2 linked regions of the Sphaerisporangium rubeum genome follow. The protein of the gene in region 2 binds, or shares a complex with, the protein of the main gene of each other region. Links are inferred from orthologs where the notes say so. Each region holds a gene or a part of one and is shown on either strand. Other genes may lie near its edges.

The links.
Region 1: BJ992_RS27340 (region 2) and sucB share a complex: the UniProt entries of both Escherichia coli proteins name them as parts of the 2-oxoglutarate dehydrogenase (OGDH) complex. The link is inferred for Sphaerisporangium rubeum from one-to-one orthologs.

Annotation. Positions count from the first base shown.
Region 1 is NZ_JACHIU010000001.1:4,765,805-4,769,072, reverse strand. The notes cover bases 91-3,054. They hold sucB (2-oxoglutarate dehydrogenase, E2 component, dihydrolipoamide succinyltransferase), read right to left. Parts: upstream 2,320-3,054; coding sequence 862-2,319; downstream 91-861. Other genes in these bases: lpdA (dihydrolipoyl dehydrogenase), read right to left, coding at 2,351-3,054; BJ992_RS20510 (epimerase), read right to left, coding at 91-676. Outside these bases: more of BJ992_RS20510, read right to left, coding at 1-90; more of lpdA, read right to left, coding at 3,055-3,268. UniProt on the Escherichia coli protein: E2 component of the 2-oxoglutarate dehydrogenase (OGDH) complex which catalyzes the second step in the conversion of 2-oxoglutarate to succinyl-CoA and CO(2).
Region 2 is NZ_JACHIU010000001.1:6,487,308-6,491,866, reverse strand. What follows is about bases 258-4,512. They hold BJ992_RS27340 (multifunctional oxoglutarate decarboxylase/oxoglutarate dehydrogenase thiamine pyrophosphate-binding subunit/dihydrolipoyllysine-residue succinyltransferase subunit), read right to left. Parts: upstream 4,163-4,512; coding sequence 458-4,162; downstream 258-457. Other genes in these bases: BJ992_RS27335 (glycoside hydrolase family 9 protein), read right to left, coding at 4,459-4,512; BJ992_RS27345 (DUF6104 family protein), read right to left, coding at 258-377. Also shown: BJ992_RS27350 (DUF4097 family beta strand repeat-containing protein), read right to left, coding at 1-106; more of BJ992_RS27345, read right to left, coding at 204-257; more of BJ992_RS27335, read right to left, coding at 4,513-4,559. UniProt on the Escherichia coli protein: E1 component of the 2-oxoglutarate dehydrogenase (OGDH) complex which catalyzes the decarboxylation of 2-oxoglutarate, the first step in the conversion of 2-oxoglutarate to succinyl-CoA and CO(2).

The sequences.
Region 1 (3,268 bases), 1.7 Mb from region 2 along the record:
ACGAGGTGTACTGCCGTCCCGAGCCGAGCGGCGCGCCGAGCCCCAGCCGGAACAGCGGGAGTTGCTTGCCGAGGAAGCCGCCGTCACGGGTGAGCACATGACCGGTGCGCAGCAGCACGACCCGCACCCCCGCCTCGGCCGCGGGGACCGTCTCGGCCTCCCAGGCCGCGGCGAGACCGGCGAGCCACAGGCCCGGGGCCTGCGGGGACGGCTCGGCCGGCGGCGCGGGTGCCGCACCCGCGGTGGCCGCGGGGGACGTGCCGGGCTCGGTGGACGGCCCCACGGGGAGCTTGGCCGACTCGTCGACGGCGCGGTCGCCGGTGTCGCCGTAGATCCCCATGGCGGAGGCGGACAGCAGCACGCGCGGCGGCCGGCCGAGACCGGCGACGGTGGTGGCGATCAGGCGCGTCGAGTCGACCCTGCTGGCCAGCAGCTCACGCCGGTAGGCGTCGGTCCACCGGCGGTCGGCGATCCCCGCACCCGCGAGATGCACCACCGCCTCGGCCCCTTCGAGCAGGCCGGGGTCGAGCACCCCCTCCCGGGGGTCCCAGAACGCCTCGTCCGCCCCCGCCGGCGGCCTGCGCACCAGTCTGACGACGGAATGTCCCCGGTCACGCAACGCGCGAACCAGGGCCGTGCCGATAAGCCCTGACGATCCCGTGACGACGACGCTCATACCGATCACCCTATGCCGGTGACGCGGCGCGGCGGCGACCGGCACGGTGTGTCGGCCCGCCGTACGGCGACGGCCGGCACGGGACGTCGCATCCCCGCGACGGCGACCGGTACGGGGTGCCGCACCCCGTACGACGACGGCCGGACCGGGAAGATCCCGGTCCGGCCGTGCGGTGGCCTGAAGAATCAGCCCAGGCCGAGCTGGCTTTCGAAGCGGCCGTCCTCAAGGCGGCGCTTGACCGTCGTGAGGAAGCGCGCGGCGTCGGCGCCGTCCACCAGGCGGTGGTCGTAGGTCAGGGCCAGGTAGACCATGGACCGGACGGCGATGACCTCGCCCTCGGGGGTGTCGAGCACCACGGGACGCTTGACGACCGAGCCGGTGCCGAGGATCGCCACCTGCGGCTGGTTGATGATCGGCGTGTCGAACAGCGCGCCGCGGCTGCCGGTGTTGGTCAGCGTGAACGTGCCGCCGGACAGCTCGTCCGGGCTCACCTTGTTGGTGCGGGTGCGCTCGGCGAGGTCGGTGATCTTACGGGCCAGGCCGGCGAGGTTGAGGTCGCCGGCGTCCTTGATCACCGCGGACGCGAGGCCGCGCTCGGCGTCGACCGCGAACGCCAGGTGCTCGTGGTCGAAGTAGGTGACCTCGTTGGTCTCGCTGTTGATCACCGCGTTGAGCTTGGGGTGCTGCTTGAGCGCCTCGACGGTGGCCAGCGCGAAGAACGGCATGAAGGTGAGCTTCACACCCTCACGGCGCTGGAAGTCCGCCTTGACCCGGTCGCGCAGCCGCGCGATCTTGGTGACGTCGGCCTCGACGACCGTGGTGAGCTGCGCCGAGGACTGCAGCGACTCCATGGTGCGCTTGGCGATGGTCTGCCGCATGCGCGACATCTTCTCGGTACGGCCGCGCAGCGTGGTGTCCGCCTGCACCGGCTCGGGAGCCGGAGCAGCCGCCTGCGGCGCGGCGGCCGGAGCCTGCGCCTGCGGAGCCGGAGCCGGGGCCGGGGCGGCCTGGGCCGCCTGTGCCTGCGCGGCGGCACGCTCGCGCTGCTGCCTGGCGGCCTCCAGCACGTCCTGCTTGCGGATGCGGCCGCCGACGCCGGTGCCCTCCAGCGAGTCGAGGTCCACGCCGTGCTCGCCGGCGAGCTTGCGCACCAGCGGCGTGACGTACGGGCTCTCACCTGTGGACTGCGCCGCCGGGGCGGGAGCCTGTGCCTGCGGGGCCGGCGCCTGCTGCTGCTGCACCTGCTGCTGAGGCTGCGGCGCGGGCTGCTGCTGCGGAGCGGGAGGCTGCGGGATCGAGGAGGCGGGAGCCTGCGCGGCCTTCGGCTGCTCGGGCTCGGGTTCCGGCTCGGGCTCGGGCTCTGCCTCCTGCTCGGCCTTGGGCTCGGCCGGTGCGGCGCCGCCGCCCTCACCGTCGATGACGGCGAGCTCGGAACCCACCTCGACCGTCTCGTCCTCCGCGACGACGATCTTGGTGAGCACTCCGCTGGACGGCGAGGGGATCTCGGTGTCGACCTTGTCGGTGGAGACCTCGAGCAACGGCTCGTCGGTCTCGACCTGGTCGCCTTCCTTCTTCAGCCAGCGGGTGACGGTGCCCTCGGTCACGCTCTCGCCGAGCTGGGGCATGGTTACGGAAACCGGCATGATAGTTCTCTCGCGCTTCCTTGTGAGGGCTTCAGTTGTGGACGTGCAGCGGCTTGCCGGCCAGCGCGAGCATCGCCTCGCCGACGGCTTCGGACTGGGTCGGGTGAGCGTGGATGAGCTGGGCCACCTCGGTCGGCAGCGCCTCCCAGTTGTAGATCAGCTGGCCCTCGGTGACGAGCTCGCCCATGCGCTTGCCCACCATGTGGACCCCCAAAACCGGGCCGTCCTTCTGAGCGACGATCTTGACGGCCCCCTGCGTGCCGATGATCTGGCTCTTGGGGTTGCCGCCGAGGTCGTACACCAGCTCGACGACGTCGTGACCGCGCTCCCGCGCGACGGCCGAGGTGATGCCCACGGAGGCGACCTCGGGGTCGGAGTAGGTGATGCGGGGCACCCCGTCGTAGTCGATCGGCATGGGGTTGAGGCCCGCGATGTGCTCGGCCACCAGGATGCCTTCGGCGAACCCGGCGTGCGCGAGCTGCAGCGTGGGGATCAGGTCGCCGACGGCGTACACCCCCGGCACACTGGTCTGGCAGTACTGGTCCACCACGACGGTGCCCCGCTCGATGGCGACCCCCGCCTCCTCGTAGCCGAACCCGGAGTGCACGGCGCCGCGGCCGACGGCGACGAGCAGCAGCTCGGCGTCGAGGGTCTTGCCACCCTGGAGGGTCACGACGACCCCGGTGTCGGTGGTCTTGACCCCCTCGAACCGGGTGCCGAGCTCGTACTTGATGCCGCGCCGGCGGAACGCGCGCTCCAGCAGCTTGGAGCTGGACTCCTCTTCCAGAGGTAGCAAGTGAGGCAGGGCCTCGACGATCGTGACCTCGGCGCCGAAGGACTTCCAGACGGAGGCGAACTCGACCCCGATGACACCGCCGCCGAGCACCACCACCGAGGACGGCACGCGATCGAGCTTCAGCGCGTGGTCGCTCGTGATGATCCGCTCGCC
Region 2 (4,559 bases):
CGTCGCTGGCGAGCACGGCCAGGCGACCGGCCACGATGCGCACGCTGAGCGCGGTCACCGGCTCGAACGTGTGCCGGCCGGGCTGGTCGATGATCCACTGGGCCATGACATTCGCCTTCCGAGGGGGACACGATGCGTCTTCCACAAACACGATATGTCGCGTCCGTGAAAAGTCAAGATGTATCGCGTCTGCCCGGCGTGGTTCAGTCCTCGTCGTCCAGCCGCGCGAGCCAGGTCGCCAGCCGCTCCACCGGCACCTCGAACTCCGGGTTGAGGTCGACGAACTCACGCATGCGCTCGGCCAGCCACACCATGCCGACCTCCTCCTCGCCGCGGCGCTCGACCAGCTCCTCGATCCCCCGGTCGGTGAAGTACATGGCGTCTCCTAACGATGATCCAGATACACGCGAAGTCCCCCACGAGAACCACCAGTGGGGGACTTCGATGCGTGTGAACGTCAGCCGAGGCTCTCGGTGGTGATGCGCTCCAGCTCGGCGTCGTGCGCGGCGTGCGAGCCGACCGCCGGCGAGGAGTTGGCCGGCCGGGACACCCGGCGCAGCCCGCGACCGCCGAGCACACCCGGCTCCTCGGCCAGCTTCAGCGTGAGGTACGGCCACGGGCCCATGTTGATCGGCTCGTCCTGGGCCCACACCAGCTCGGCGTCCAAGCTGTAACGGGACAGCTCGGCACGCAGCTCCTCGGCGGGGAAGGGGTAGATGCGCTCAAGCCGCACGATCGCGACGTCCGAGCGCTCCTGCTTGTCCCGCGCCGCGACCAGGTCGTAGTACACCCGGCCCGAGCACAGCACCACGCGCCGCACCTCGGACGGGGTGACCGTGGCGTCGCCGATCACCGGCCGGAAGGCCCCGGAGGTGAACTCCACGGCAGGCGAGGACGCCGCCTTGAGCCGCAGCAGCGACTTCGGCGTGAAGACCACCAGCGGACGGCGCCGGTTGCTCAGCACCTGCCAGCGCAGCAGGTGGAAGTAGTTGGCCGGCGTGCTCGGCTGCGCCACCGTCATGTTGTCCTGCGCGCACAGCTGCAGGAACCGCTCGATCCGCGCGGAGGAGTGGTCGGGACCCTGGCCCTCGTAGCCGTGCGGCAGCAGCAGGACCACCGAGGAACGCTGGCCCCACTTCTGCTCACCCGACGAGATGAACTCGTCGATGATCGACTGCGCGCCGTTGGCGAAGTCGCCGAACTGCGCCTCCCACGCCACCAGCGCGTCCGGCCGCACCACGCTGTAGCCGTACTCGAAGCCCATCGCCGCGAACTCCGACAGCAGGGAGTCGTAGACGTAGAACTTCGTGGTGCCCTGGTTGAACGCCTTCAGCGGCGTGTGGTCCTCACCGGTGACCCGGTCGACCAGCACCGCGTGCCGCTGGCCGAACGTGCCACGACGGGAGTCCTGGCCGACCAGGCGCACCGGGTGGCCGTCGAGCAGCAGCGAGCCGAACGCCAGGGTCTCACCCATGGCCCAGTCGATGGCGTCCTCCGACACCATGCGGCCGCGGCGCTGCAGCACCGGCGCCAGGCGCGGGTGCGCGGTGAAGCCCTCGGGGAGGTTGAGCTGGGTCTCCACGACCCGCTTGATCGTCTCCTCGCTGACCGCCGACGGGGTCTCGTCGTGGGACCACGGCACCACCTCGTCGGGGGCCGGCTTGACGACCGCACCCGGCTCCAGCGGCTTGTGACCGGCCTCGCGGGTCTCGGTGAAGGCGCGTTCGAGCTGGCTCTGGTAGTCGCGCAGCGCCTGCTCGGCCTCCTCGACCGTGATGTCGCCGCGGCCGATCAGCGCCTCGGTGTACAGCTTGCGGATCGAGCGCTTGGCGTCGATCAGGTCGTACATCAGGGGCTGGGTGAAGCTCGGGTTGTCGCTCTCGTTGTGGCCGCGGCGGCGGTAGCAGACCAGGTCGATCACGACGTCCTTGCGGAACGCCTGGCGGTACTCGTAGGCCAGCCGGCCCACCCGCACCACGGCCTCGGGGTCGTCGCCGTTGACGTGGAAGATCGGCGCCTGGATCATGCGCGCCACGTCGGTGGCGTACACGCTGGACCGCGACGACGCCGGCGAGGTGGTGAAGCCCACCTGGTTGTTGACCACGACGTGCACGGTGCCGCCGGTGCGGTACCCGCGAAGCTGCGACAGGTGGAGCGTCTCGGCCACCACACCCTGGCCGGCGAACGCGGCGTCGCCGTGCACCAGCACGGGAAGGACGGTGAAGCCCTCCTCGCCGCGCTCCAGCAGGTCCTGCTTGGCGCGGACCACACCTTCGAGCACCGGGTCGACGGCCTCCAGGTGGGACGGGTTCGCCACCACGGACGTCGCGATCTTCTGGCCGCTCGGCGCGGTGAAGTCGCCGCCGGCGCCGAGGTGGTACTTCACGTCGCCTGAGCCGTGCGCGCTGCGCGGGTCGAGGTTGCCTTCGAACTCGCCGAACACCTGCGCGTACGACTTGCCGACGATGTTGGCGAGCACGTTGAGCCGGCCGCGGTGCGCCATGCCGATGACGGCCTCGTCGAGGCCCTCCTCGGCCGCCGCGCTGATCACCGAGTCGAGCAGCGGGATCAGCGACTCGCCGCCTTCGAGCGAGAAGCGCTTCTGGCCGACGTACTTGGTCTGCAGGAACGTCTCGAACGCCTCGGCGGTGTTGAGCCGGTGCAGGATGTGGAGCTGCTCCTCACGGGTCGGCCGGGTGTGGCCCTTCTCGACCCGCGCCTGGATCCAGGACCGCTCCTCGGGGTTCTGGATGTGCATGTACTCGATGCCGACCGTGCGGCAGTAGGAGTCGCGCAGCACGCCGAGGATGTCGCGCAGCTTCATCAGCGGACGGCCGCCGAACCCGCCGGTCGCGAACTCGCGCTCGAGGTCCCACAAGGTGAGGCCGTGGGACTTGATGTCCAGGTCGGGGTGCTTGCGCTGGTTGTACTCCAGCGGGTCGGTGTCGGCCATCAGGTGGCCGCGCACGCGGTAGGCGTGGATCAGCTCGATGACGCGGGCCGACTTGGCGACGTCGTCGTCGTGGGAGGCCGAGATGTCCTGCACCCAGCGCACCGGCTCGTACGGGATGCGCAGGGCCTGGAACACCTCGTCGTAGAAGCCGTCCTCACCGAGCAGCAGCCGGTGGATGCGGCGCAGGAACTCACCCGACTGCGCACCCTGGATGATGCGGTGGTCGTAGGTGCTGGTCAGGGTCATGACCTTGCTGACCGCGAGGCGGTTGAGCGTCTCGGGGGAGGCGCCTTGGTACTCGGCGGGGTACTCCATGGCGCCGACGCCGATGATCGTGCCCTGGCCCGGCATCAGGCGCGGCACCGAGTGGACGGTGCCGATGGTGCCGGGGTTGGTGAGGCTGATCGTGGTGCCGGTGAAATCGTCCACGCCGAGCTTGCCGGCGCGGGCCTTGCGCACGACCTCTTCGTACGCCGTCCAGAACTGGCGGAAGTCCATGGACTCGGCGGCCTTGATGGACGGCACGAGGAGCTGACGGCTGCCGTCGCTCTTCTGCACGTCGATGGCGAGGCCGAGGCCGACGTGCTCGGGCTTGACCAGGGTCGGCTTGCCGTCGACCTCGGCGTAGGAGTGGTTCATGTCCGGCATCACGGCGAGCGCCTTGACGATGGCGTAGCCGATCAGGTGGGTGAACGACACCTTGCCGCCGCGACCGCGGGACAGATGGTTGTTGATGACGATGCGGTTGTCGATCAGCAGCTTGGCCGGGATCACGCGCACGCTGGTGGCGGTGGGGACGGCCAGGCTGAGGTCCATGTTGGCCGCGGTGCGCGCGGCGGCGCCGCGCAGGCGGACCTCTTCCGCACCGGACGGCTTGGCGGACTTGGCCGGCTCGGCGGCCTTGGCGGCGGGCTTCTCGGCGGGCTTGGCCGCGGCCTTCTGCACGGGCTTGGCGGGCTTCACGGGCTCGCGCGGGGTGGGCTCGGGCTCGGCGGCGGCCGGCTCGGTCACCGGTGCGGCGGCGCCGTTGGCCTCCGGCAGTGCTGTGCGGCTCGTGCCTGACTCGGGGTTGTAGTCGGCGAAGAAGTTCCACCAGGCGCGGTCGACGGATTCGGGGTCCTGGAGATACTTCTGGTACAGCTCATCGACAAGCCACTCGTTCTGTCCAAAGGTGGCCAGCGGGTTTGTCCCCGACGACTCAGACGACACGGCCGAAATCGCCCTCTTCCGCAGATCGGCGTTTCAAGAAATAGAACCTGTCCAAGGCTACTCGCCGTACGAAGTGGCGTGTGCGCTCTCGGAGCGGGTCACGGCCTGATCCTCCCAGGACAGTTCAAACTGGTCACGTGGGGGTGGCCCGTCCGGAGGGTGAGGCCATGCTCACCATGGCGCCGTATCGCTGTGGCCCCGCGGCCATGGTGGCGTAGGTCACAGAGGAGGTCGGTGGAGTCGCGGTCACGGTGCCGGGCCGCCGCGAGGGGACGCGGCGGCCCGGCGGTCCGGGATCAGGCGCAGGCGGCGCCGTTCAGCGTGATCAGGTCGGGGTTGGGGTTGGGTCCGGGTGCGGAGTTGCCGTTGAAGCCGAAGGTGATCGACTGGCCCGGCA